DNA from 3 places in the Cronobacter sakazakii genome. Region 1 is predicted to be linked to each of the others. Evidence: predicted binding sites of a transcription regulator. Region 1 holds the regulator's gene; each other region holds the start of a gene.

Region 1 (7,650 bases):
CCTGTAAGTAGCGCGCTGCGGTTTCTGGCGGCAGCGCGGTTTGCTCGCGCGCCATCGTCGTTATCGCGTTGATGTGCTCGACAATAAACTGGCTGTGCGTCACCCACAGGCGCATATCCTCCAGATAACGGCTATTAAAGCCGGGCTCCTGCATGGCCTGATTAAGCGAGTTATAAAGCGCGTTATGCGCCTGGTTGACCTGCATACGCTGCCACGCGAGCGGGCCGGGTTGCGGGTCGCCGCTCAGGATCAGGCGCAGCGCCTCCTGGTCTGCCTCCAGCGCGTCATGCGCATTCTGGCGCAGCAGGCCGCTTTGCCACTGGGGCCAGAGCCAGACCATGCCGCCGAACGCGATAAGACAGCCGGACAGGGTGTCTATCAGGCGCGCCACGATATACTGCTCGCCGTTGAGCGTCAGGATTTGCAGCGAATAAACCGCCGTGACGGTAAAGCCAATCATCGCCCAGCCGTAGTGCCGCCGGATTATCAGATAACTGATTAACGTCACCAGCAGCATACCGAGCAGGGTATAGCCCTGCGGCACTTTCAGGTGCAGCGTGATGCCCGCGATAATCAGCCCCGCCAGCGTGCCGCCCGCCCGGTGCAGGATACGCACGCGCGTCGCGCCATAGCCGTTTTGGGTGACGAACAGTACCGTCATCAGGATCCAGTACGGCTTCGGCAACTGGAACGCGCTCCCTAACAACCCCGCCGCCGCCAGCATCACGCCCAGACGCGCGGCGGTGCGCAGCGCGGCGGATTTCAGCGACAAATAGCTTTTCAGCGCCCGCAGCAGCGGCAGGCGGCGCTTACCGCTGTCCATCAGGTCACGGGCGTAGAGCGGGCGCTGGGTGCGCAGCACGCGTGCAATACGGCTAAAATGGTATTCGCAAAACTGGCCAACCGGGTTATCCGGGTGCTGGCGGGCGATTTTCGCCAGCGCCTCGATCTGCTTATCCATTGAGAAGCGGTGCGAATAGCGGTGGTAAAGAATATCGTCAGAGAGCGTGCGCAGGCGCGTGGCGACGGTCTGCGCCGTCCAGCGCAACACCGCTTCGGCGTGGCTGCGCTCCACCAGTTTTTGCACTTCGCCGGGCTGATGCAGCGACACCGAGATGTGCTCCTGGAGATCCAGCGCCACCTGAAACGTGCGCAGCAGGCGCTTGTAACCGTTCTGCTTAGTGGCGGAGAGCATCTGCAACTGCTGATAGCACTGGCTTATCTGATCCACCACTTTTTGCTGATGCACCAGCAGCGGCGGCAGCGCCTGTTCCGGCTCGGTGTGGCGCGTCAGCAGGCTGTATTTGGCTTCGCAGTAGTCGGCGAGGCTTTTATAAATCATGCTTAACGATTCACGCAGCGGCTGCTCGCGCCACAGCCAGAACCAGAAACCGTTAAACGCGCCATACCAGAGCGTGCCGAGCACATAGAGCAGCATAGGCTGCCAGATGGGCATATTGCCGGCGAGGCTTAACGTAAAGATCGCCGCGATGAGCGAGGCGGGCAACAGACGCGCATGCAGCGGGCTGATTTCCGCCGTCACGCCAAGCAGCAGCGCCAGCATCAGCAGAATGAGCGGCAGCGGCACAGACTGCAGCAGCAACAGCTGCACCGCCAGGCTGCTCAGCGCAAACAGCGATGCGCCGATGATCAAGCGTTTAAAAAAGCGTTTGTGCGGGGTATCGAGACCGGCAATGTTGCAGCAGGCGGGAACGAGTGAAAACAGTAACCCTTGTTGAAGATGGCCCAGCATCAACCCGACCGCCACCGGCAGGCTTAAGATGAGCGTTTGCCGTAAAGCGTAATTAATTTCAGGGTGATAGATAAGACGACGCCACATAGGGGAGAAGTATAGATACAAAAACGGCGTGTTACCGAAGCGACACGCCGTTTTTTGATTTTTTAGCGGGTTCCGTAAACCACGATGGTTTTCCCGTGGGCGGAGATCAGGTTTTGATCTTCGAGCATTTTCAGAATGCGGCCAACGGTTTCGCGGGAGCAGCCGACGATCTGGCCGATTTCCTGACGCGTGATTTTGATCTGCATCCCGTCAGGATGGGTCATCGCGTCCGGCTGTTTCGCCAGGTTCAGAAGGGTCTGCGCGATGCGGCCAGTCACGTCGAGGAAGGCGAGGTTGCCCACTTTCTCAGAGGTAACTTGCAGGCGGCGAGCCATCTGCGAGGAAAGACGCATCAGAATATCCGGGTTAACCTGGATCAGCTGACGGAATTTTTTGTAGGAGATTTCAGCCACTTCACAGGCAGTTTTAGCGCGAACCCAGGCGCTGCGCTCCTGACCTTCCTCGAACAAACCCAGTTCGCCGATGAAGTCACCCTGATTCAGGTACGAGAGGATCATCTCCTTGCCCTCTTCATCTTTGATCAGCACTGCCACTGAGCCTTTAACGATGTAATACAGCGTCTCCGCTTTTTCACCCTGGTGAATCAGCGTGCTCTTAGATGGATACTTATGAATGTGGCAATGTGACAAGAACCATTCAAGAGTCGGGTCTGTTTGCGGTTTGCCAAGCACCATGCGCGGTTATCCTCTGTTTTAAACTGGCTCCAAAGACAGGGCGCGTAACCCCTGTCTGGCTTTGCATTCATCATCTTCCCGAGTCCTGGGAAGTTGGCTGTCCGTGGACGTCGCAGCCGATAAATTATCTTCTCCTCTGCATACATGCGTAACATCAATGTATCGCCGCTGCATCCAGACTGTTTTAGCATAGCTTTTCTCAGGTGTCTCCTGTTGTCTCGTTTCAGCTTGACGCAGGTCGCCCTTCCATTGCCTCTGACGTCGCGCGCGCGTAATCTGTCAGAAAAATGAATAGCCTGGAGTGATTAACATGCATGCACGAGTGAAATGGGTGGAAGGGTTAACCTTCCTGGGCGAGTCCGCCTCCGGGCATCAGATCCTGATGGACGGCAACTCTGGCGACAAAGCGCCGAGCCCGATGGAAATGGTTTTGATGGCCGCAGGTGGCTGCAGCGCGATTGATGTTGTCTCTATTCTGCAAAAAGGCCGTCACGACGTGACCGACTGCGAAGTGAAGCTGACGTCAGAGCGTCGCGAAGAAGCGCCGCGTCTGTTTACGCATATCAATCTGCATTTTGTGGTGACAGGCAAAGCCCTGAAAGACGCGGCAGTGTCGCGCGCGGTGGATCTGTCGGCAGAGAAGTATTGCTCAGTGGCGCTGATGCTCGGTAAAGGGGTCAACATCACCCATTCGTATGAAGTGATTGAAGCGTCATGAGATGACGGACGGCCCGGCAGGCGCAGCGCCACCGGGCATCGCCGTCACGCTATCTGTTTTCCTTCCATCAGCCGCTGCACCAGCGGCAGCATAATAAGTTCCATCGCGAGCCCCATCTTCCCGCCCGGCACCACCAGCGTATTGATATGTGAGATAAACGAGCCCTGCAGCATCGCCAAAAGCCACGGATAATCGATGTTATCCAGATTGCGGAAGTGAATGACCACGAAGCTTTCATCAAGCGACGGAATGCCTTTCGCGGCGAACGGATTGGAGGTGTCCACCGTCGGCACGCGCTGGAAGTTAATATGGGTGCGTGAGAACTGCGGCGTGATGTAGTTAATGTAATCTTCCATCGAGCGCACCACGGAATCCATCACCGCCTCGCGCGAGTGGCCGCGCTCGCTGGTATCGCGGATGAGCTTCTGTATCCACTCCAGGTTGACGATAGGCACCACGCCTACGAGTAAATCGACATGCTTCGCCACGTCATGCTGCGGCGTCACCACGCCACCGTGCAGCCCTTCGTAAAACAGCACGTCTGTCGGCTCCGGCAGCGGCTGCCACGGCGTAAACGTGCCGGGCACCTGGTTCCACGGCACCGCTTCGTCATAGGTGTGCAGATATTTACGCGACTGTCCTTTGCCGGTCAGCCCGTACTCCACAAAGGTTTGCTCCAGCAGGCCGAAATCGTTCGCCTCCGGGCCGAAGTAACTGATATGGCGGCCAAGATCGCGCGCTTTACGAATAGCCATGTCCATTTCCGGGCGCGTGTAGCGGTGAAAGCTGTCGCCTTCCACTTCGGCGGCACGGAGATTCAGCTGGGCGAAAATTTTACGAAACGCGAGGCTGGTGGTGGTGGTTCCCGCGCCGCTGGAGCCTGTGACGGCGATAACCGGATGTTTGGCAGACATAGCGAGACAACTCCCTGAAGCGGCGGGGCAAGGCTCCGCCTGGCAACGTTAACCGCGAAACTGCGAACGCGGCATGATATTGACCGTTTCGTGCAGCTCAGACCACACCAGAACGGCTTCGCCACTTTGCAACTGACGCCGCACGTCGGCGACCTTTTGCTCAAGCGAGCGTTCATGTTCACCATAATCGGTGCCTTCGCGCAAGACGAAGGCTTCAATCAGGCGCTCCAGGGTGTCGGGCGCGATCTCTTGCCAGGGAATAATCATTTATCGGTCCAGATACGGGGTTAACCAGTCAGGAATGCGCTGTTCCAGCCACATTTTGGGCTGACGCAGCGTGCCGCCGACAAAGCCCACGTGACCGCCATGCTCTGTCAGTTGATATTCAATATTAGCAGGCAGCGTGGTGGTGTCGGGGATCACGTGATGATCCATAAACGGGTCGTCTTTGGCGTGGATAATCAGCGTCGGCCGGGTGATGCTGGCGAGACGCGGCATCGCGCTGCACTGGCGATAGTAATCGACGGCATCGCTAAAGCCGTGAATTTTCGACGTAATCAAATCATCGAAATCGCGGATGCGGCGCAGGCGCTTAAGCTGGGCGAGTTCAATCGGCAGCGTGCCGGGCCAGGCCTTCAGCTTGCGGGTGGCGTTGGCTTTCAGCAGGTTCAGCAGATAGAACTGATAAAAGCGTGAAAAGCCTTTTTCCATATGGTTGCAGCAGTGTTCGAGCATAAACGGCGCGGACACAATCACGCCTGCCGTCAGCGGGAAGCTGGCGTCAATCTCCGCCATCAGGCAGCCGAGCATATTGCCGCCGAGCGAATAGCCCACCGCCGCTGTCGGCACGGTGCCGTAGCGCTCATCCAGCCAGCGCAGGAAAAAGGTGCCGTCTTCGGTTTCGCCCGAATGATAGATGCGCCCCAGTTTGTTTGGCACGCCGCTACAGCCGCGAAAGTGCATCACCACGCCGAGCCAGCCACGCGCTTTCGCCGCATGGATAAGGCCGTGGGCGTAAGGACTGTGCAGGCTGCCTTCCAGACCGTGAAACACCACCAGACGCGGTTTATGACGCGCCTGGTCTGGGTTTTCGCTAAACGCCAGGTCAACAAAATCGCCGTCCGGCAGATCCAGACGCTGCCAGTGCGGCTCAAACTGCAAACGGCGGCGCAGCACGCGCGGCAGCATGGTTTGCAGATGTGGATTGCTGACTCCCGGCATTGGCTGAAAGTGTGAGGAATCGGTGTTCAGTGCAGGAAGTTCTGCGGGAGTAATGTCGGCCATAGCTGATGTCTTTTATTAGTTCGCTAATTACTATACCGGTTGTGATTCATTTTGTTGATGCTTTGGTGCGGATCATTCGGCCAGTAAATTGCGCGAGAACAGGTGAATATCGGCATCCGGCTTGCGTCGCCAGAGCCTGGCCTTACGCGCGCCGGTGGCGACGCTCTCGCCGGTCTCTTCAAACATGCCGGACGCCTCAAAGCGCCGGATCAGGCTTTTACGCTGGATGGGCTGGCCGAGAATAATCTCCGTCGCCTCCTGAAGCTGGCTCAGCGTAAAACACTCCGGCAGACAGTAGACCGGCAGGAGCGAATACATCGTTTTCTGGCGCAGGCGGCGCAGCGCGGCCTCGATAATCGTCTGGTGATCGAACGCCAGCTCGATAGCGTCAAGCTCCGCCACCGGCACCCACTGCGCATCGCTGACGGAGGCGATATGCGGCTGGCAGTCGACCCAGGCGATAAGCGCAAACCAGGCGGCGGTGAGGCTCCAGCCGCGCGGATCGCGATCCGGGCCGGAAAACGTCTCCAGTTGCTCAAGCCAGGACGGGCGCACGCCGGTTTTTTCGGTCAGCTTACGCAGCGCCGTCGCGTGGGTGGAATCATCTTTCTGCATATCGATAAACCCGCCGGGCAGCGCCCAGCGGCCCTGCTGCGGCTGACGGGCGCGCTGTACCAGCAGCACGCAGAGCGCCTGATCGTGCAGGGTGAACAGCACGCTGTCGACGGTCACCAGCGGGGAAGGGAACCGCGCAGGGTCATAAGTTTCCAGATATTCCGCTTCAGTGGTCATGCGCCGCTCCGTTTAATTGTCTCAGAGACAAGTTTAACAGCCCTGAACGCCGGGACAAAGCAAACCTGTAATGTTTTAATTTTCAGTGACATGCTATTTTTTAGCCAGTGCGGCGAAAATTTCGCTTGCTTATTAGTGTCTCTTGGACAATATTAAATGTGTCGCAAGGACATAAACTAATTAACCGGGGGGCGAAAATGATGCAGCCGCAACTGATGGTAGACGGACAAGAGATTGCAACACAGACCGGGCGTTTTCCTGACGGCGCCGTGTGGGCGAAAGTGACCGGCGCACTGCCGCGCGTCGCCTCGCTGATGCGCATTCGCGCCGCCGCCATGAAAACGATGGACGATTTCATGCTGCTGGCGCAGCTCACCGACGCGGTGCGCCAGCACTGTGACGTGCGCTTTAGCCATCTGGAACTACCGTGGCTGCCGTATGCCCGCCAGGACAGGCACATGCAGCCGGGTGACAGCTTCGCGCTGAAAGTCTTCGCCCGCCAACTGAACACCCTCGGTTTCGACAAAGTGATCGTACTCGACCCGCACAGCGAAGCCGCCGCCGCCGCGATTGAAAATCTGGTGGCTATCCCGCAGGAGCGTTGCCTGTTACAAAGCAAGACGCTGGAGCGTGCCCTGAAGGCTGGCGAGTTAATGCTGGTGGCACCCGATGCCGGGGCGCTTAAAAAAATCCATGCCGTCGCGCAGGCGGCGGGCGTTCATGAATTTGCCATTCTGACCAAACAGCGCAACGTCGCGACCGGCGAGCTGACCGGTTTTCGCCTGGTGGACGGTGACGTGAAAGGCAAAGCGGTGCTGATTGTGGACGATCTCTGCGATGCGGGCGGCACGTTTATCGGCTCAGCCCAGGTGCTGCGTGACGCCGGGGCAAGCAGCGTCAGTCTCTATGTCACCCACGGCGTGTTTTCTAAAGGCGTCGAAAACCTGCTGAATAACGGCATTGATAAGCTGTATACGACCACCTCCTTCGCGCCCGCTGAACTGGCGCAGGAACGGGTAGAAATGATTGATATCAATACAATTTATAACGCGTAAGGAGAAGGGCGATGAACATGAATCCGATTCTGGCTATTGATGGCTACAAAGTGTCGCACCGCGAGCAGTATCCGGCAGGCACCACTAAAGTCTATTCCAACTTTACGCCGCGCAGCGACCGCCATTTCCACTCTCCTGTCGCGGACGGCAAACTGGTGTTCTTCGGCCTGCAGGGATTCCTGCAATGGTTCCTGGTCGATCTGTTTAACGAGCAGTTCTTCGCGCGCCCTGAGGCGGAAGTGGTAGATGAGTATCAGGCGGTGATGGACAGCTATATCGGCAAGGGCGCTGTCAGCGCGGACCACATTCGTGCGCTGCATCAGCTCGGTTATCTGCCGCTGCATATCAAAGC
Region 2 (7,650 bases), 1.1 Mb from region 1:
GTAGCACAGTTTTCATTTTAATTGTATGATGAATGCGTTCGGTTTAAAGGTGACCCCTATGAGCACAATGCTGACTTCTCTCTGGCAACTGGTACGCGCGTTTGTTTTGATTTACGCCTGCCTTTACGCAGGCATCGCGATTGCCGCGCTGCTGCCGATTACGATACCTGGCAGCATCATCGGCATGCTGATTCTTTTTGTGCTGCTGGCGTTTCAGATCCTGCCCGCGAAATGGGTACAGCCCGCCTGTAATCTGCTGATCCGCTATATGGCGCTGCTGTTCGTGCCGGTGGGTATTGGCGTGATGCAATATTTCGACGTGTTGCAGGCGCAGTTTGGCCCGGTGGTCGTCTCCTGTTTTATCAGCACGCTGGTGGTATTTATGGTGGTGAGCTGGAGCGCGCATCTGGCGCACGGCGAGCGCAAAGTGGTAGGCCAGGAAAGGAGCCATGAGAAATGATTCAGAATATCTGGTGGTCGCTGCCGCTGACGCTGCTGGTGTTCTTCGCCGCCCGCAAGCTTGCTGCGCGGCTAAAAAGTCCACTGCTTAATCCGCTGCTGGTCTGCATGGTGGTGCTGATCCCGTTTCTGATGCTGAGCCACATTCCTTATGAGCGCTATTTTCAGGGCAGCCGCATTCTGAATGATTTGCTGCAACCCGCCGTGGTGGCGCTGGCGTTCCCGCTCTATGAACAGCTGCACCAGATCCGCGCGCGCTGGAAGTCGATTATCACGATTTGCTTTGCAGGCAGCGTGGTGGCGATGGTCACCGGCACTTCTGTTGCGCTGCTGATGGGCGCAAGCCCGGAAATCGCGGCGTCCGTCCTGCCGAAATCGGTCACCACGCCGATCGCCATGGCCGTGGGCGGAAGCCTCGGCGGCATTCCGGCTATCAGCGCCGTATGCGTGATTTTCGTCGGGATTCTCGGTGCGGTGTTTGGCCATACGCTGCTGAATATGATGCGGATAAAAACCAAATCCGCGCGCGGGCTCGCGATGGGCACGGCTTCGCACGCCCTCGGGACGGCGCGCTGTGCGGAGCTGGACTATCAGGAAGGCGCGTTCAGTTCGCTGGCGCTGGTGATTTGCGGGATTATTACGTCGCTGGTCGCCCCGTTCCTGTTCCCGCTTATTCTCGCGATATGGCGCTAAAACTTGCGATACGTCGCGCATTTTCATTCTAAATTTCATTTGTTGCATAGCCAGCGAGATCTAAATCACATATAAAGCCTCAGGAGCGCCGTAAACTATTTTTCCTGTTACTTCTTTTGAGGCTTTGCCATGCACCCACGTTTTGAAACTGCCTTTGCACAGCTGCCGGCGGCACTGCAAGCCGCTCTGGCTCCATGGATTGCTGATGTTCATTTTCCGGCGATGCTGAGCGCCGAACAGGTCGCTGACGTTCGCCGTCAGAGCGGGCTGGACGATGACGCGCTGGCGTTTGCGCTGCTGCCGTTAGCCGCCGCCTGCGCGCAAACGGAGATCTCGCACTTTAATGTGGGCGCGGTGGCCCGTGGCCTTAGCGGCAATCTCTATTTCGGCGGCAATATGGAGTTTCGCGGCGCGGCGATGCAGCAGACGATTCACGCCGAGCAGAGCGCCATCACCCACGCCTGGATGCGCGGCGAAACCGGCCTTGCGGCGATTACCGTTAACTACACGCCGTGCGGCCACTGCCGTCAGTTTATGAATGAGCTTAACAGCGGGCTGACGCTTCGCATTAACCTGCCTGGACGCGCGCCTTCACAGCTTGGCGATTACCTGCCGGACGCGTTCGGCCCGCGCGATCTCGATATCAAAACGCTGATTTTCGATACGGAAAATCATGGCTATGCGCTGAAAGGCGACGCGCTGACGCAGGCCGCGATTGCGGCAGCCAACCGCAGCCATGCGCCGTACAGCCAGTCCCCTTCCGGATTGGCCATTGAAACCCGCGATGGTGAAATCTTTACCGGCAGTTATGCCGAGAACGCGGCGTTCAACCCTTCCCTCCCGCCGCTGCAGGCCGCGCTGAATCTGATGAGCCTGAACGGTTACGCGTGGGCGGATATTAAGCGCGTCGCGCTTGCCGAACGTGACGACGCGACGATTGTTCAGCGGGACGCCACCGCCGCGACGCTGAAGGCGCTTGGCTTCACGAATCTCGAACTCGTTACGCTTGCCTGAAATAACGCTGCGGGCGTTCTGCCCGCAGCGGCGAAAAATGCTTCAACCGGTCGTTCGATTCTTGCTCTTGCCCGGCGGGTAAAGTAGCCTTGAATCTCTTTTCTGATTGCTTCGAGCTGCCTGAATGTTAAAGCGTTTGTTATACAGCCTGCTGGCCCTGATTGGCGTACTGCTGTTAACGGCGCTGCTCCTTGACCGCTGGATCAGCTGGAAAACCGCGCCTTACGTCTATGACGAGCTACAGGATTTACCGTGGCGTCAGGTGGGCGTGGTGCTCGGCACCGCCAAATATTATCGCACCGGCGTGATTAACCAGTATTACCGCTACCGCATTCAGGGCGCGCTGAACGCGTATAACAGCGGCAAGGTGAATTACCTGCTGTTGAGCGGCGATAATGCCCAGCAGAGCTATAACGAGCCGATGACGATGCGCAAGGATTTGATTGCCGCAGGCGTCGATCCGGCGGATATCGTGCTGGATTACGCGGGTTTCCGCACGCTCGACTCTATCGTGCGCACCCGCCGTGTGTTCGATACCAACGATTTCATCATTATCACCCAGCGTTTCCATTGCGAGCGCGCGCTGTTTATCGCGCTGCATATGGGCATCCAGGCGCAGTGTTACGCCGTGCCGTCGCCAAAAAATATGTTGTCGGTGCGCGTGCGTGAGTTTGGCGCGCGTTTAGGGGCGCTGGCGGATCTTTATATTTTTAAGCGTGAACCGCGTTTCCTCGGCCCGCTGGTGCCCATCCCCGCCCTTAGCGAAGTGCCTGACGACGCGCAGGGTTACCCTGCCGTGACGCCCGAGCAGATGCTGGAATTGCAGAAAAAGAAGTAAGCGTCGCGATGGCAGGTGCGGTGGGTGCGCGATGCTTACCCACCCTACAAATTCCTTTCATCTTGGTACCCGGTGGGTGCGCTGGCGCTTACTCACCCTACAAATTCCTTTCATCACCGTAGGGCGGGTAAGCGCAGCGCACCCGCCATCCAGTTTTTAATATATCAGGTCGGTGAATTCGTTACGTTCGCCACAATGTCATCCTGATATATGCGCTTCCCTCACGCGAACGTGCAAAGGGGGCTCGCCGCCGCCCCCTTTGCAATCCCGGCTCCCGGCGGAAAATCGCCCCTGCGGGGAAGCCTCGCCTTATTCCCTCCGGCCATGGGTCGGGCAAGACAATACCTCCCTGTATTGTCATGCCCTCGCACCGGGTCCCTCCGGTGCGCCCCGGCCTGCGGCGAAACAGCGAGGCCGATTTTTTTAAGCCGGAGCAAAACCATCATCCTCAACGCTCACTCTGAGTGTAAGGCGGGTAAGCGCAGCGCACCCGCCATCATTCACACTCACCGCCTATAAAAAAAGCCCCCGCAAGCGGAGGCTTTTTGGCGTAACCGCGCTTATTTCTTACGCGCGTATTTCAGGGAATCCAGGGCGACCGCGAAAATGATAATCGCGCCCTTGATGATGTACTGCCAGTAAGGGTTGATGCCAATATAGGTCAGGCCGTAGTTGATAACGGTGAAGATAATCACACCGGTCACCACGCCAAGCACCGTACCCACGCCGCCACTGAAGGAGACGCCGCCCACCACACACGCCGCGATGGCGTCAAGCTCATACATAAAGCCCAGGTTGTTGGTTGCAGAACCGATACGGCCCGCTTCCAGCATCCCACCGAAGGCGTAGAACACGCCGGAGAGCGCATAAATCATCAGCAGATTCAGCGCCACGTTCACGCCAGAGACTTTCGCCGCTTCCGGGTTACCGCCGATAGCGAAAATGTTTTTACCAAAGCGGGTTTTATTCCACAGGATCCAGACGAACGCCACGGCAATCAGCGCGTAAAACGTAATGTAGGAAAGCCTGAAACCGCCGAGCGCGACAAACCCCTGCGTAAACGTCGAGAAGCCGGAATCGAAGCCGGAAATCGGCGACGCGCCCACGAAGTCGTAATACAGCGAGTTGATACCGTAAACGATGATCATCGTGCCAAGCGTGGTAATAAACGGCGTCACGTTCAGGTACGCGATGATAATGCCGTTCACCAGACCAATCACAGCACCGATAGCGCAGACAATCAGGATCACCAGCGCAATCGGCATGGTCGCCATTTCCGGGAACACTTTGTTGGCGTTTTCCATCGACTGCAGCAGCGTTGCCGCGACCACCGCGGCGAGGCCAACCTGACGCCCTGCGGAAAGGTCAGTCCCCTGGGTGACAATCAACCCTGCCACGCCAAGCGCGATAATAATACGCACCGATGACTGGGTGAGAATATTACTTAAGTTCAACAGGCTTAAAAACGTCGGGTCCTGGAAAATAATAATGGCCAGCAACACTAAAAGAACGACGTAAATACCGCCCTCTTTCAGATAAGTGAGAAAACTCTTCTTATTTAACGCACTCATGAGGAGCCCCTGATATTAAAGGTGCAAAGACGCAAGACGCAGAATTTCATTTTGCGTCGTCGTTTTGGTGTCAACAATTCCGGAGACGAGGCCATTGCTCATAACCAGAATACGGTCAGTTATCCCTAACAGCTCAGGCATTTCTGAGGAGATAATAATGATCCCCTTACCCTTTTTCGCCAGTTCAGCAATAAGCTGGTAGATTTCAAATTTCGCGCCTACGTCGATGCCGCGCGTCGGCTCATCAAGCATTAATATTTCCGGCTGGGTGAGCAGCCAGCGCCCGATAATCACTTTTTGCTGGTTACCGCCGGAAAGCGAACCAATCTGTGTGCGATGACCCGGCGTTTTAACACGCATTGAGTCAATCACCCACTGGGTATCGCTTTTCATGCGGGAGTTATCCAGCAAGCCGATTTTGCTTTTATAGTTGCGAATATTGGAAATCAGGGAGTTAAAACCGATATCCAGATAAGCGTAGATCCCCGTTGAGCGGCGCTCCTCGGTCACCAGCGCAAAGCCGTTATTAATGGCTTCATTGGCGCTATGGTTATTGATCTTTTTACCGTGCAGACTAATGGTACCGCCGGATTTCTCGCGAATACCAAATAACGTTTCCACAATATCCGTGCGCTTCGCGCCCACCAGACCGGCAATGCCCAGGATCTCGCCTTTATGCAGATCAAACGAGACATCACGGATTGAGGGCTGGCGCAGCGAAGTCAGGTTGCGCACTTCCAGGATCACTTCACCGGGTTTGTTTTCACGATCCGGGAAGCGCTGGTTGAGAGAACGCCCTACCATCATGGCGATGATCTTATCCATATCCAGCCCTTCCAGCGACTGGGTGGCGATCCACTGGCCATCGCGCAGGATAGTGATTTCATCGCACAGCTGGAAGATCTCTTCCATTTTGTGGGAAATATAAACAATACCGCAGCCGCGTTCTTTCAGCTTACGGATAATCTTAAAGAGATGATTAACTTCTTTCTCCGTCAGAGATGACGTTGGTTCATCCATAATGACGATTTTCGCGTCGTAGGAGAACGCTTTGGCGATTTCAATCATCTGCATCTGCGATACAGAAAGCGTACCCACGCGAGCTTTAGGGTCGATATCAATATCGAGCTCGTCGAAAATCGCTTTGGTATCAAGATACATTTTTTCCTGGTCAACAAACATGCCTTTGGTCGGATAACGGCCAAGCCACATGTTGTCCATGACGGAACGTTGTAATACCAGGTTTAATTCCTGATGCACCATCGATATTCCATTCTCCAGCGCCTCTTTGGCCGAATGGAAATCAATTTCTTTCCCCTGGAAAAGAATACTGCCGGAATCTTTTTGATAGATCCCGAAAAGACATTTTAATAACGTTGATTTGCCCGCGCCATTCTCACCCATCAGAGCATGAATAGAATGAGGACGAACTTTTAAATTAACGTTATCGAGTGCCTTAACGCCCGGAAAACTCTTGTTGATATTCGTCATTTCCAACAAGTATTCGCCTGACGACTGCGTATTATTGCTGACCATATTTATACCTGGCTGCGAGTGTGTTGGCTGAGCATGGCACGCTAAAGGGGGCGCAAAATGCGCCCCGTAAATACATTGCAATTATTTTTTGCTGGTGATTTCCGCCAGGTTGTCTTTATCAACGCCGACATAAGGAATACGCACCACTTTGTTTTCAATTTTCCAGTCAGTGCCGTCTGCCGCGCCTTTACCTGCAGCCAGATTTTTAGCAAGGTCAAAGGTCGCTTTCGCCTGGTTGTTGGCATCGTTCAGCACGGTACCGGCCAGCGCGCCAGATTTCACCAGCGCCAGCGCTTCCGGCAGGGCATCCACACCGAAGACAGGAATAGATGATTTGTTGTGCGCTTTCAGCGCTTCTACCGCACCCATCGCCATAGCGTCGTTGTTCGCGATAACCACTTCGATTTTGTTAGCGTTCGGGCCAGAGAGCCAGGCATCCATTTTATCTTTCGCCTGAGCGGTGTCCCACATGGCGGTATCCAGCTGCAGCTGTTCGGTTTTAATGCCTTTATCGTTCAGCTCTTTGATAACGTAAGTGGTACGCGCTTCAGCATCCGGGTGGCCCGGCTCGCCCTTCAGCAGGACGTACTGGATCTGGCCATCTTTGTTCAGATCCCAGCCCGCGTTGGCTTTCCAGTGCTTGGCAATCAGATCGCCCTGGATAATGCCGGATTCTTTGGAGTCGGTGCCCACGTAATAGGCTTTGTCATAGCTGTCCAGCGCTTTGCGGGACGGCTCTTTGTTAAAGAACACGATGGGGATGTTCTGACCGCGCGCTTTTTCGATAACAGTGCCTGCGGCCGCCGGGTCAACCAGGTTGATCGCCAGAGATTTCACGCCTTTTGCCAGCAGCACATCAATCTGATCGTTCTGCTTGGACTGGTCGTTCTGGGAGTCGTTCATCAGCAGTTGAACGTCAGGAGAAGTGGAAGCGTCTTTTTCAATTGCCTTGCGCACGACGGACATAAAGTTGTCGTCGTATTTATAAATGGTTACGCCAATACGGTCGGCTGCCTGAGCCGCGGTGCCAAAAAGCATGCAGGACATAACGGCAGAGAGGGTCAACACCTTCTTATTCATGGTATCTCCGGTTTTTATGCAGGGTAGCAATCGTGAAAAACGGGCGGCAGGACGGTAAGGAGAAAAACCTTACTGAATGCCGAAGTTCACTAATAAAAAACACTTCCTTGCTCGGTAATGCTTCCAGTAAAGCTTTTTTATCGTTCAGGGGCGGCAGATAACGTCAGTGTTAAATCGCCGTTACATAAAGTTTCAGGCCCATGAGACGCCGTCATCATAGTCAGCGCAATGTTAATATACTGTGAATTTTCTCACAGATTGAAAGCGGTTACATCACGCGCATTTATAAACTAGTGATCGGCTCCACATTTTGCCGCGCCGCGACGGAATGACGACGCACCAGCGTAGGCATAAAACAGTGGGTAGCCGTCGGATCCAGCGCTCCTGCGGCCCCCTGCAATGCCAGTTCAGTGGCGAGACGCGCCATGGAGACCACCGGATAACGCACGGTGGTCAGTT
Region 3 (7,650 bases), 490 kb from region 1:
AACCTGTCGATTAAAGCCGATTTCTCGCTGGCGAAACCGCTGCTTATCAGCAACGTGCTGCTCTCGGCGCTCGGCGGGCTGATGTGGTATTTGCAGTTCTTTTTCTACGCCTGGGGCCATGCGCGCATCCCGGCGCAGTACGACTACATCAGCTGGATGCTGCACATGAGTTTTTACGTGCTGTGCGGCGGCATCGTCGGGCTGCTGCTGCGCGAGTGGAAAGCCGCCGGGCGTCGCCCGGTCAGCGTGCTGAGCCTGGGCTGCGTGGTGATTATCGTGGCGGCGAATATCGTCGGGCTGGGCATGGCGACCAACTAACCGGCCATCGCACCCCACTGCTGACGCCACACCCGTGGCGTCACGCCCGTTTCACGGGTAAACACCACCGAGAAATAGTTACTGTCTTCAAAGCCGCAGCGCGCGGCGATTTCGCTTATCAGCAACGAGGAGTGGCGCAGCAGATACTGCGCCTGGCAAATGCGTAACTGGCGCAGGTACTGGCTGATGGTCATGCCCGTCTGCTGGCGGAACAGCTGGCGCAGCGGACGTTCGGCAATCTGATAATGACTGCAAAAGTGCTGTAAATCGAACGGCACGTCGAGGCTGTTGCCGAGCGCGGCCATCAGCAGATCCAGCGTTTCTCCCTCGCCCGGCCCCGTACCGCCCGATGGCTGGTAACGATGACGGCGAAGCGTAATCGCCAGCTGTAAAAAGAGGCTTTCGGCAAGGCAGTGCGAGAGCGCGTCTTGCTTCGGGCTTTCATGCTCAAGCTGGTCAATCACCTGGCGCGCCTGCACCATGCCCTGACTGCTGAGCCGCCAGCGCGGGTCGCCGTTCACGCCGCGCGGGTTTTCCAGCAGATCGCGCCAGTTGACGTTCAGTTGCAGGCGTTCGGGGCAGTAGATGATGTTATGTAGCACCAGATCGTTAACCGACTGGTAGCTGTGGCGGTCTTCGGCGCGGATATAAAAGAGATCGCCGCAGGTGATGCGGTAAGGCCTGTCATTCAGCACATGCAGCCCGTTGCCGCGCCACACCAGCACCAGTTCGCAGAACTCGTGGGTATGCTCGGCAAAAACGTTTTGCGGGTAGCGGTCAGCCACGACGACCGGCTGGGTGGGTGTCGCGAAGAAATCCGCTTTCCTGAGCACTAACTGAGAGGCCACAGCGTATCTCCGGGGCAAATGGCTGCAAAGTATGCGTTTTTTCGCCGCGGAAAACGGTGATTTCCTTCGCGTTACTGGGTTTGCCCGTCGCGCCCCTGGCGAATATCGCGCGGCGACCACGAAAACTCGCGCCGGAAGAGCGTGGAGAAGTGGTTGCTGTCGCCAAAGCCGCACTGATAGGCGATATCCGTGACGCTCTCTTCGCTGTGGCGCAACAGATAGCGCGCTTTCATCAGGCGCAGACGGTTAAGGTAGCGCTGCGGCGTCAGCCCGGTGCGCTGCTTAAGCTGGCGGTGCAGCGTGCGCAGCGACAGCCGGTGATGGTCGGCGAGCTGCTCCCAGCAAATCTCTTCCGCGTAATGTTCCTCAAGCCAGGCGATAAGCTGGTTCAGCCGTTCATCAGGGCGGCCGTCGCCCTGCGCATGCGCGCCGCTACGCAGCAAAATCAGCAGTTGCATAAAGAGCATCTCCATGCTGGCGATGGCGTGGACGTCGCTGCTTTCTCGCAGCGCTTCCAGTTGTCCGACCAGCGGGCGGGCCTGATGCAGCGTCTGCTGGCTGACGCGCCAGTGCGACGGATAGTGACCGTCCTGCTCCTGCGGCAGAAGCTTTTCAAGCCCCGACAGGAAACTGAACGCCTGCGGCGAGCGATACAGCACATTGGTCAGGCAGAGGTTTTCGGTGTGCTCGTAGAGATGACGATCGTGGTCGCGCACAAAGCAGACGGAGCCGCCGCTGAGCGTATACGGCTGACCATTAAACACATGCGTGCCGGTGCCGTGCTCAACGATGACAATCTCATAAAAATCATGATGATGCTCAGGAAAAGCCGCCTGCGGAAGACGCGGTTCAATGGTCACCGACGCTGCGCCGGATGGGAAAAAATCAACGCTCTGTAGTACCGTCATCATTGCCCCCGCATTCTGTGAAACCTGCCTGATAGTAGATAACGGTTCTCACTGACACCTTAAATTTTCGACGCCAAAACGCGCAAAGCCTGTCGGTTTTTTAAGAAACACCGTGAAATTTCTGGAAATGCGGCGCGGCTCACACCCCGGCCAGCCAGGCGGCCAGACGCCATTTTGTGAACTCCCTCACGTTCATCTTTGCCTCCTTGCCAGCGCGTTTAACGCACTGTCCGTGGAGTGAAGGTGCGCCGCCGCGCCGCTCCCTAGACTGGCGTCAGAGATTCCAACAAGGACCCCAACCATGACTATTCGCCATAGCGTCGCGGTCGATCTGGGGGCGTCCAGCGGCCGCGTGATGCTGGCCCGCTACGACAGCCACGGACAGCGCCTGACGCTTGAGGAAATCCACCGTTTCGCCAACGGCCTGCGCCGCGTGGACGGCTTCGACACCTGGGATGTGGATGCGCTGGAGCGTGAAGTGCGCACGGGGCTGGAGAAAGCCTGCGCGCGCGGCGTCGCTATCGACAGCATCGGCATCGACACCTGGGGCGTCGATTATGTGTTGCTGGATGCGCGCGGCGAGCGCGTCGGCCTGCCGGTGTCGTATCGCGACAGCCGCACCGACGGCCTCATGGCCCGCGCGGAGCAGCAAATGGGCCGTGAGGCGATTTACCGCCGCACCGGCATTCAGTTCCTGCCGTTTAACACGCTGTATCAGTTTCGGGCGCTGGTAGAGCAGCAGCCGGAGCTGGTTGGCCGCGTGGCGCATGCGCTGCTCATCCCGGATTACCTCTGCTACCGGCTTACGGGCGCGCTGAACTGGGATTACACCAACGCCACCACCACGCAGCTTATCAATATCAATACCGATAACTGGGACGAGACGCTGCTCGACTGGGCGGGCGTGCCGCACCACTGGCTCGGCGCGCCGACGCATCCGGGCAACGTGATCGGCCACTGGCGCAGCGCGCAGGGCGTCGAAGTGCCGGTGGTTTCTGTGGCGACGCACGACACCGCCAGCGCGGTGATCGCCGCGCCGCTGGCGACGCCGGACGCGGCGTACCTTTCCTCCGGCACCTGGTCGCTGATGGGTTTTGAGAGCAAAACGCCGTACACCGATGACCGCGCGCTCGCGGCCAATATCACCAACGAAGGCGGTGCCGAAGGGCGTTACCGGGTGCTGAAAAACATCATGGGGCTGTGGCTGTTGCAGCGCGTCTGCCAGGAGCAGCAGATTACCGACCTGCCCGCCCTTATCGACGAGGCGCGCGCGCTTGCGCCCTGCCGCTTTGTGGTGAACCCCAATGACGACCGCTTTATCAACCCGGAAAACATGAGCCGCGAAATTCAGGCCGCCTGCCTGGCGCGCGGCGAGCCTGCGCCGCAAAGCGCGGGAGAGCTGGCGCGCTGTGTTTTTGACAGCCTGGCGCTGCTGTATGCCCGCGTGCTGGAAGAGCTCACCGCCCTGCGCGGGCGGCCGTTCACGGTGCTGCATATCGTCGGCGGTGGCAGCCAGAACCCGCTGCTGAATCAGCTTTGCGCCGATGCCTGCGGCATTCCGGTGCTGGCAGGCCCGGTGGAGGCCTCCACGCTCGGCAATATCGGCTGCCAGCTGATGGCGCTGGATGATATCGCCGATGTCGACGCGTTTCGCCGCGTTGTGACCGCCAGCCAGACGCTGACCCCTTTTCACCCTCAGACGGACAGCGAAATAGCGCGCCACGCGGCGCAGGTATCGCCGTCCCGTCAAATCAGGAAGGAGCTTTACGCATGACCACTCACATTCATCAGGCCTGGGAAATGGCGAAGCAGCGCTTCGCCGCCGTTGGCGTCGATGCCGAAGCCGCACTACGCCAGCTCGACCGCCTGCCGGTTTCCATGCACTGCTGGCAGGGCGACGACGTGGCCGGGTTTGAAAACCCGCAGGGGCAGCTCACCGGCGGCATTCAGGCGACCGGCAACTATCCGGGCAAGGCGCGTAACGCCGAAGAGCTGCGCGCCGATCTCGACCAGGCGCTGCGCCTGATCCCCGGCCCCAAACGCCTGAACCTACACGCCATCTATCTGGAATCCGACACGCCGGTCGCCCGCAATGAGATCAAACCGGCACATTTCGCAAACTGGGTGGCGTGGGCGCGCGAGCGCCAGCTGGGGCTGGATTTCAACCCGTCGTGCTTCTCGCACCCGCTGAGCGCCGACGGCTTTACGCTCTCGCACCCTAACCCGGAAATTCGCCAGTTCTGGATTGAGCACTGCCAGGCGAGCCGCCGCGTGTCGGCGTCGTTTGGCGAACAGCTCGGCACACCGTCGGTAATGAACATCTGGATCCCGGACGGCATGAAAGATACGCCAGTGGACCGCCTGGCGCCGCGCCGCCGCCTGCTCGCCGCGCTGGATGAGGTTATCCGCGAAAAACTCAACCCGGCGCACCACATCGACGCGGTAGAGAGCAAGCTGTTCGGCATTGGTGCGGAGAGCTACACCGTCGGCTCAAACGAGTTTTACCTGGGCTATGCCGCAAGCCGCCAGACCGCACTGTGCCTCGACGCTGGCCATTTCCACCCGACTGAAGTGATCTCCGACAAAATCTCCGCCGCAATACTCTACGTGCCGCGCCTGCTGCTGCACGTGAGCCGCCCGGTGCGCTGGGACAGCGATCATGTCGTGCTGCTGGATGACGAAACCCAGGCCATCGCCGGCGAAATTATTCGCCATGACCTGTTTGACCGCGTGCATATCGGCCTCGATTTCTTCGACGCCTCCATCAACCGCATCGCGGCGTGGGTGATTGGCACCCGCAATATGAAGAAAGCGCTGCTGCGCGCGCTGCTGGAGCCGACCGCGCAACTGCGTCAGCTGGAGCTCGAAGGCGATTACACCGCGCGTCTGGCGCTGCTCGAAGAGCAGAAATCGCTGCCGTGGCAGGCCGTCTGGGAGATGTACTGCGAGCGCCACGACACGCCAGCCGATGCCGCGTGGCTCTCCGCCGTCCGCCACTATGAACAACATGTGTTAAGCACGCGCTAAGGAGCATTCATGCAACGCATTCTCTCTTCCTGGTTTATTCAGGGGATGGTTAAAGCCACCAGCGATATGTGGCTGAAAGGCTGGGACGAACGTAACGGCGGTAACGTGAGCCTGCGCCTTGACGCAGCCGACGTGGAGCCTTACCGCGACGAGTTTTACCCTGCGCCACGCTGCGTGGAGCTGAGCCAGCCGCGCACGGAACTCGCGGGCTGCTGGTTTCTCGTGACCGGCTCCGGGAAGTTTTTCCGTAACGTGCAGCTCGACCCGGCAGACACGCTGGTGCTGCTGCAAATCACCGATGACGGTATGGCGTATCACATTCACTGGGGGCTCAGTAACGGCGGCCTGCCGACATCGGAGCTGGCGTCGCATTTTCAGTCGCACGCGGTACGCAAAGCGGTCTCCGGCGGCAAGGACCGCGTGATTATGCACTGTCACGCCACGAACCTGATTGCGCTGAGCTTTGTGCTGGAACTGGATGAAGCGCGCTTTACGCGCCTGTTGTGGGAAGGCAGCACCGAATGCCTGGTGGTGTTCCCGGACGGCATCGGCATTGTGCCGTGGATGGTGCCGGGCACCGATGGCATCGGCAGCGCCACGTCGGCGCAGATGAAAACCCACACGCTGGTGCTGTGGCCGCATCACGGTATTTTCGGCACCGGGCCGACGCTTGATGAGGCGTTCGGGCTTATCGATACCGCCGAGAAATCCGCCGAGATCCTGGTCAAGGTGTTGTCGATGGGCGGCATGAAGCAGACCATCACGCGCGAGGAGTTGATTGCGCTCGGCGAGCGTTTTGGCGTGACGCCGCACGCGGGTGCCATCGCGCTGTAACCGGGCGGGTGTGTGGAGGCAGACGGTGGGTGCGCTGCGCTTACCCACCCTACCCATCCTCAATGTAGGGCGGTTAAGCAAAGCGCACCCGCCATTACCGTAAAAGCAAGGAGAAGCTGCATGAGCTTTATGTTGGCACTGCCCAAAATTAGCCTGCATGGCGCAGGCGCTATCGAAGACATGGTGAAACTGGTGGCGAATAAAGCCTGGGGCAAGGCGCTTATCGTCACCGACGGACAACTGGTTAAACTCGGCCTGCTCGATAGCCTCTTTGCCGCACTGGATACGCATCAGCTTTCATACGAGCTGTTTGATGACGTTTTTCCGAACCCCACCGAAGCGCTGGTGCAGCGCGGCTTCGCAATCTGGCGCAATGCGCAATGCGACTACCTGATTGCCTTCGGCGGCGGCAGCCCCATCGACACTGCTAAAGCCATCAAAATTCTCACCGCCAATCCAGGCGCGTCCATCGATTACGCAGGCGTAGGTCATGTCAAAAACCCTGGCGCACCGCTGGTAGCGATTAACACCACGGCCGGAACGGCGGCGGAAATGACCAGCAATGCGGTGATCACCAACGAGGCGCGGCGGGTCAAAGAGGTGATTATCGACCCGAATCTGATCCCCGATATCGCCGTGGATGACGCAAGCGTGATGCTGGATATTCCGCCCGCCATCACCGCCGCGACCGGCATGGACGCGCTGACCCACGCGGTCGAGGCGTTTGTCTCGGTGGGTGCGCACCCGCTGACCGACGCCAACGCGCTGGAGGCGATTCGCCTGATTAACGAGTGGCTGCCAAAGGCGGTGGAGGACGGGCACAATCTGGAGGCGCGCGAGCAGATGGCGTGCGGTCAGTATCTGGCGGGCATGGCGTTTAACAGCGCGGGCTTAGGCCTGGTACATGCGCTGGCGCACCAGCCGGGCGCGACGCACAACCTGCCGCACGGCGTCTGCAACGCGATTTTGCTACCCGTTATTGAAAATTTTAACCGCCCGCGCGCCGTGAAGCGGTTTGCGCGCGTGGCGCAGGCGATGGGCGTCGATACCCGTGACATGAGCGATGAACAGGCGAGCCATGAAGCCATCAACGCGATCCGCGCGCTGTCGGCGCGTGTCGGCATTCCCTCCGGCTTCAGCCAGCTTGGTGTGACGAAAGCGGATATCGAAGGCTGGCTTGATAACGCGCTGGCTGACCCTTGCGCGCCGTGCAACCCGCGCGTCGCTTCACGCGACGAGGTCCGCGAGCTCTATCTGGAGGCGTTATGATCCGCAAAGCGTTTGTAATGCAGGTAAACCCCGACGCGCACGACGAGTATCAGCGCCGCCATTCCCCCATCTGGCCGGAGCTTGAAGCGGTGTTGAAAGCGCACGGCGCGCACCATTACGCCATCTGGCTTGATGCGCAGCGTCATTTGCTCTTCGCGACGGTCGAGATAGAGAGCGAGGCGCGCTGGAACGCCGTGGCGCAAACCGAGGTGTGCCAGCGCTGGTGGAAGCATATGCGCGAGATTATGCCGTCCAACCCGGATAACAGCCCGGTGAGCCAAGAGTTGAAAAACGTGTTTTATCTGGAGTGAGCGTGGGTGTGTATGAATGGCGGGTGCGCTTCGCTTACCCGCCCTACGAGAGATTTAATTTGGGAACTGGCGGGCGCGCTCCGCTTACCCGCCCTACGGTTAATGCAATGCCGTGTGTGATGTAGGGCGGGTAAG

The links. The regulator CRP, encoded in region 1, controls carbon source genes, mostly activating them, when cyclic AMP is high. The targets are predictions, from matches to a motif close to ATGTGANNNNNNTCACAT.
Region 2: cdd (cytidine deaminase) is a predicted target of CRP. The motif match lies at 1,206-1,223, and genes of this name have one in related genera.
Region 3: rhaS (HTH-type transcriptional activator RhaS) is a predicted target of CRP. The motif match lies at 2,202-2,219, and genes of this name have one in related genera.

The regions. Positions count from the first base shown of each region.
Region 1 covers NZ_CP011047.1:1,355,838-1,363,487, forward strand. The annotation lists gene CSK29544_RS06265 (YccS/YhfK family putative transporter) at 1-1,840, opposite strand, end outside; gene crp (cAMP-activated global transcriptional regulator CRP) at 1,903-2,535, opposite strand; gene CSK29544_RS06275 (OsmC family protein) at 2,846-3,253, shown strand; gene CSK29544_RS06280 (phosphoribulokinase) at 3,298-4,167, opposite strand; gene CSK29544_RS06285 (YheU family protein) at 4,216-4,434, opposite strand; gene CSK29544_RS06290 (hydrolase) at 4,435-5,451, opposite strand; gene CSK29544_RS06295 (NUDIX hydrolase) at 5,524-6,243, opposite strand; gene prs (ribose-phosphate diphosphokinase) at 6,441-7,298, shown strand; gene CSK29544_RS06305 (nicotinate phosphoribosyltransferase) at 7,310-7,650, shown strand, end outside.
Region 2 covers NZ_CP011047.1:2,488,309-2,495,958, reverse strand. The annotation lists gene CSK29544_RS11935 (CidA/LrgA family protein) at 59-460, shown strand; gene CSK29544_RS11930 (CidB/LrgB family autolysis modulator) at 457-1,152, shown strand; gene cdd (cytidine deaminase) at 1,282-2,166, shown strand; gene sanA (outer membrane permeability protein SanA) at 2,291-3,004, shown strand; gene mglC (galactose/methyl galactoside ABC transporter permease MglC) at 3,565-4,575, opposite strand; gene mglA (galactose/methyl galactoside ABC transporter ATP-binding protein MglA) at 4,591-6,111, opposite strand; gene mglB (galactose/glucose ABC transporter substrate-binding protein MglB) at 6,193-7,191, opposite strand; gene galS (HTH-type transcriptional regulator GalS) at 7,475-7,650, opposite strand, start outside.
Region 3 covers NZ_CP011047.1:866,248-873,897, reverse strand. The annotation lists gene rhaT (L-rhamnose/proton symporter RhaT) at 1-318, shown strand, start outside; gene rhaR (HTH-type transcriptional activator RhaR) at 315-1,166, opposite strand; gene rhaS (HTH-type transcriptional activator RhaS) at 1,238-2,074, opposite strand; gene rhaB (rhamnulokinase) at 2,376-3,848, shown strand; gene CSK29544_RS04050 (L-rhamnose isomerase) at 3,845-5,101, shown strand; gene rhaD (rhamnulose-1-phosphate aldolase) at 5,111-5,935, shown strand; gene fucO (lactaldehyde reductase) at 6,056-7,204, shown strand; gene rhaM (L-rhamnose mutarotase) at 7,201-7,515, shown strand.